DNA from 2 places in the Cellulomonas algicola genome. Region 1 is predicted to be linked to the other one. Evidence: predicted binding sites of a transcription regulator. Region 1 holds the regulator's gene; the other holds the start of a gene.
What was found. The regulator LexA, encoded in region 1, represses DNA repair genes until DNA is damaged. The targets are predictions, from matches to a motif close to TCGAACANNTGTTCGA.
Positions count from the first base shown of each region.

Region 2: a site for LexA is predicted at 891-906, ahead of KOV94_RS19080 (Rv2578c family radical SAM protein). Genes of this name have one in related genera too.

Region 1 covers NZ_JAHKSJ010000027.1:52,529-54,922, reverse strand. Annotated here, with positions in the region: gene KOV94_RS17415 (LysM peptidoglycan-binding domain-containing protein) at 1-219, opposite strand, end outside; gene lexA (transcriptional repressor LexA) at 528-1,247, shown strand; gene KOV94_RS17405 (DUF7218 family protein) at 1,380-1,655, shown strand; gene KOV94_RS17400 (L-lactate dehydrogenase) at 1,776-2,394, opposite strand, start outside.
Region 2 covers NZ_JAHKSJ010000033.1:768-3,161, reverse strand. Annotated here, with positions in the region: gene KOV94_RS19080 (Rv2578c family radical SAM protein) at 1-882, opposite strand, end outside; gene KOV94_RS19075 (zinc-dependent metalloprotease family protein) at 1,343-2,394, shown strand, end outside.

The DNA.
Region 1 (2,394 bases):
GAGGACGACGACCACGAGACGACCGCGTGCGGTCAGCTGCAGCGGCGCCTGCTCCGCGGTCGCCCGGACACGCGCGTCGTCACGCCCGGCACCGGTCGCGACCGGTGTCCGACCCGCCGGCGCGACGGAGCGGGGTGCAGGCGGCGTCGACAACCGGACGACCCGCAGGTTCGGACGCACCGTTCCCGGCCCCGCCGGCGACAGCACCGCAGCGCTCATGTCGACTCTCCGCTCCTTCTGGTTCGAACGTCTGTTCGTCGAACGTCTGTACGATGTCTACCACCCGGCTCCGACACGCGTCCAGACGAGATCGAACAGATGTTTGATCTGGCTGCTCGCACTGCCTAGGCTGGCCGCGCAGGACAAGCGCACCACCGACCACTGACACCGCCCGGGTCCGCCCGGTCCGGACGCAGGTCAGCAGCGGTGCGCACGGTCCGGCACCGAGCAGGCGGCGACCGGCCGACGACGTCAGGAGGGCTGCAGTGAGCACCAGCGGGGACACCACGACCGGCACACAGGACCGGGTGGCGACCGTCCACGCGCTCCCCGACGGCCCGGACGGGGCCGACGGTCTCACCGCGCGCCAGCGCCTCGTGCTCGACACCATCCGGGCGTCGGTCGAGTCGCGCGGCTACCCGCCGAGCATGCGCGAGATCGGCGAGGCCGTCGGCCTCACGAGCCCGTCGAGCGTCAAGCACCAGCTCACGGCCCTCGAGCGCAAGGGCTACCTGCGCCGCGACCCGAACCGACCGCGCGCGATCGAGGTCGTCCACCCCGACGACTCGCGCGGCGTGTCCACCTGGACCGCGCCCGACGGCACCCGCACGCCCTTCTCCGCACCCGTCACCGGGGACGACGAGCAGGTGCCCAGCCCGTCCTACGTCCCGGTCGTCGGCCGGATCGCCGCGGGCGGCCCGATCCTGGCCGACCAGGTCGTCGAGGACGTGTTCCCGCTCCCGCGCCAGCTCGTCGGTGACGGCGAGCTGTTCCTGCTCCGCGTCGCGGGCGACTCGATGATCGACGCCGCCATCTGCGACGGCGACTGGGTCGTCGTGCGCCGCCAGCCGGTCGCGGAGAACGGCGAGATCGTCGCGGCCATGATCGACGGCGAGGCGACCGTCAAGACGCTGCGCCGGGCCGACGGTCACGTCTGGCTGATGCCGCACAACGCGGCCTACGCGCCGATCGTCGGCGACGAGGCGACGATCCTCGGCCGGGTCGTCTCCGTCCTGCGCAGCCTCTGACGTCCGGCCGCGCTCGTCCGCGCGGACACGAGACCGGTGGACGCCGATGTCGCGCGCGTGCGGCTCGGCGAGGTCGGCGCGACGCTGGTCCGGGGTGAGGACGACGCCCCGGACCTCGACCGAGGAGCCACGATGCCCGGACGGATGCGAGACCCCGGCCCCAGCGTGAAGGACGCGCAGCTCTACGAGCGGCTGCGCGACGAGGGGAACAGCAAGGAGAAGTCGGCGCGCATCGCCAACGCCGCCGCCGGCTCGTCACGGTCGGCCGTCAGCCGCAAGGGCGGCCGCTCGGGCGACTACGACGACTGGACGGTCGACGACCTGCGCAAGAAGGCGGCGGACGTCGGCATCGAGGGGCGGTCGCGCATGCGCAAGTCGGAGCTCATCGACGCGCTGCGGTCGCACTGACGCCCATCGGAACCGGGTGTGCGGCGATCGCCGCACACCCGCTCGCCACGACCCGCGGCGCCGCCACGCGCGACAGCGCGCCCCGGCGCCGCGAGATCGACCGGCGAGCAGGCGACGAGGTCAGAACCCGAACTGGCGCGCGACGTCCTTGACGGCCTCGGCGGAGCGTCGCAGGCCGGCGAGCTCGTCGGCCGACATCGGCACCGCGAGCCGGTCCTCGACCCCCTTGGCGCCGACGACGGCGGGGACGGAGAGGCACACGTCGGAGATCCCGTAGTAGTCGTCGAGCAGCGACGACACGGGCAGGATGCGGGACTCGTCGTTGAGGACCGCCTCGATGATGCGCGACCCGGCGAGCGCGACCGCGTAGTTGGTGGCGCCCTTGCCCTCGATGATCTGGTAGGCGGAGTCGACGACCTCGCGCGCGATCCGCTCGCGCACCTCGGAGGTCAGCGCGCCGCCGCGCCCGCCGAGGCCGTTCCACTCGAGCAGCGGCACCGCGCCGATGCTCGCAGAGCTCCAGAGCGGCAGCTCGCTGTCGCCGTGCTCGCCCGCGACGTACGCGTGGACGTTCTGCACCGCGACGCCCGTCTCGCGCGCGATGAGGTAGCGCAGCCGCGACGAGTCGAGGACGGTCCCGGAGCCGAACAGCCGCGACGGAGGCAGCCCCGAGATGCGCAGCGCGGCGTACGTCACGACGTCGACCGGGTTGGTGACCATGACGTACGTCGCGTCGGGC
Region 2 (2,394 bases), on a different contig from region 1:
GGGCGTGTACGCACCCGCCCCGTACAGCTCGTCGTACCGCCGGACGAGCTCGGGGCGATACCGGGCCAGCCACGCCATGAAGAGCGGCTTGACCGAGCCGCGCAGGTGCAGCGGCAGGATCGTGACACCGGACGCGCCGGCATCCGCGAGCGCGGCCAGGAGCGCGTCGAGGTGCTCCACCGAGTCGGTGAGCCACGGCAGGACCGGCGCGACCATGACCCCGCACGGCAGGCCCGCCTCGCGGACTGCGCGGATCAGCTCGAGGCGCGCCCGCGGGGTCGGGGTCCCCGGCTCGAGCTCGGCCTGGAGCTCCTCGTCGAGCACCGCGAGCGAGACGCCGATCCCCACCTGCACGTGGCGCGCGGCGTCGGCGAGCAGGGGCAGGTCGCGGCGCAGCAGCGTGCCCTTGGTGAGCACCGAGAGCGGCGTGCCGTGGTGGACGAGCGCGTCGACGATGCCGGGCATGAACCGGTAGCGGCCCTCGACCCGCTGGTACGGGTCGGTGTTCGTGCCCATCGCGACGTGCTCGCGCCGCCAGGACGGTCGCGCGAGCTCGGCGCGCAGCACGTCGACGACGTTCGTCTTGACGACGATCTGCGTCTCGAAGTCCCGGCCCGCGCCGAGGTCGAGGTACTCGTGGGTGGGGCGGGCGAAGCAGTACGTGCACGCGTGCAGGCATCCGCGCACGGGGTTGACGGTCCACCGGAACGGCATCTGCGACGCGGCGGGCACCTTGTTGAGCGCGCTCCGGCACAGGACCTCGTGGAACGTCACGCCCGCGAACTCGGGCGTGCGGACGGTGCGGACGAGGTTGGCCAGCGCGAGGCCGGGCAGCGCGGACGCGTCCTCCGTCGGTGCCACCCGCTGCCCGTCCCATCGCACGAGGTCAGTCGAACACGTGTTCGATCCCACGTCAACCGGCGCGAGGTCGACGGCAGCGGTTCGCGCGGCACGGCGTGTCCGACGGGGATCGCGCGCACACCCGCGCGGCGCGCACGAGGCCGCGCCTCGCGCAGCGTCATGTCTGTACCGGAAAAGCCCGGTTCGCCCCTTGACCGCGCCTCCAGTCGCTCGGAAGACTTCCTGCGGAGCGCCATGGAAGCGCTCTCAGACCTTCGCCGCTCCCGAGCGCCGTCCTGATCGAGAGTCCGGGCGCGGACGCGCATGCCGGTCGGAGCGGTGACACGAGTCACCGCCTCCCGACCGACCCGCACCCCGCCTCCCGGCACCGAAGCCGCCCGCGCGACGCACCCGTCGACACGGTCGGCTCCGGTGCGTCCCGTCGCGCCGCAGTCGCGGCCCTCGCCACGCCCGTCACGTCTCGAGAAACGGAAGCACTCCGATGCGCCAGCACCGGTCCAGCGCCGCCCTCCGCACCGGACGACCGCCCGCAGGCCGTCATGGCGCCCGAGGCGTCGTCGCCGCCCTCGCGTCGACCGGGATCCTCGCACTCCTCGTCGCGGCTCCCGCCACGGCGGCCGCGACGGACACCCGACCTCTCACCGGCACCTACGAGCGGCTGGACGCCGACCCGCCGCTCCCCCCACCCGCCGAGCCGACCCTCCCCCCGCCCGCAGACGCCGGCGCCCCGCGCACCGGCGAGACCACCCGTCCCGCAGCCGCGACGAGCCCGGGTGCACCGGACCGGACCCACGACCTCGTCCGGCTCGCCGACGGCACCGGCGTCCAGGTCGACGGCGACGCGGGCCTCTTCGACGGCGTCGCGCCGGGCCAGCGCGTGCGCGTGACGGGCACGCCGTCGGCCGAGGCACCCGATGTCGGCGAGGCGGGCGCGACCTTCGACGGCACGGCGGTGCGGACGCTCTCCGCCGCGCCCGGCACCGCCGCCGTCGGCGAGCGCACGGTCGCCGTGGTCCTGCTCCGCCTCGGACCCGCGGGCGCCGAGCCCGTGCCCGTCGACGACGCGCGGCGCGCGTTCTTCACCGCACCGGACTCGGTCGCGGCCTACGTCCGCGAGAGCTCGTGGTCGCAGCTCGAGCTGCGGGGCCGCGACCGGCCGGACGGGGACGTCTACGGCTACCTCGAGATCCCGGCCGGCACCGGCTGCTGGGGCGAGGCGTCCGCCGGGGCGGACGCGGCGCAGGCGGCCGGCCTCGACCTGGCCGGCTACGACCACGTCGCGTTCGTCCTCGACTCCCCCGACCGCGGCTGCTGGTACGGCGGGTGGGCCTACATCGGCGGCCAGGTCTCGGTGAACCTCTGGGCGGGCGACTCGGGCACCCGGGCCGTCGCGCAGCACGAGATCGGCCACAACCTCGGCCTCAACCACGCCAACGCGCTCGTCTGCACGGCGGCCGACGGGCACCTGACGTCCGTCGAGACGCCGGGTGGGTCCTGCGTCGTCCAGGAGTACGGCGACCCCTTCGACGCCAT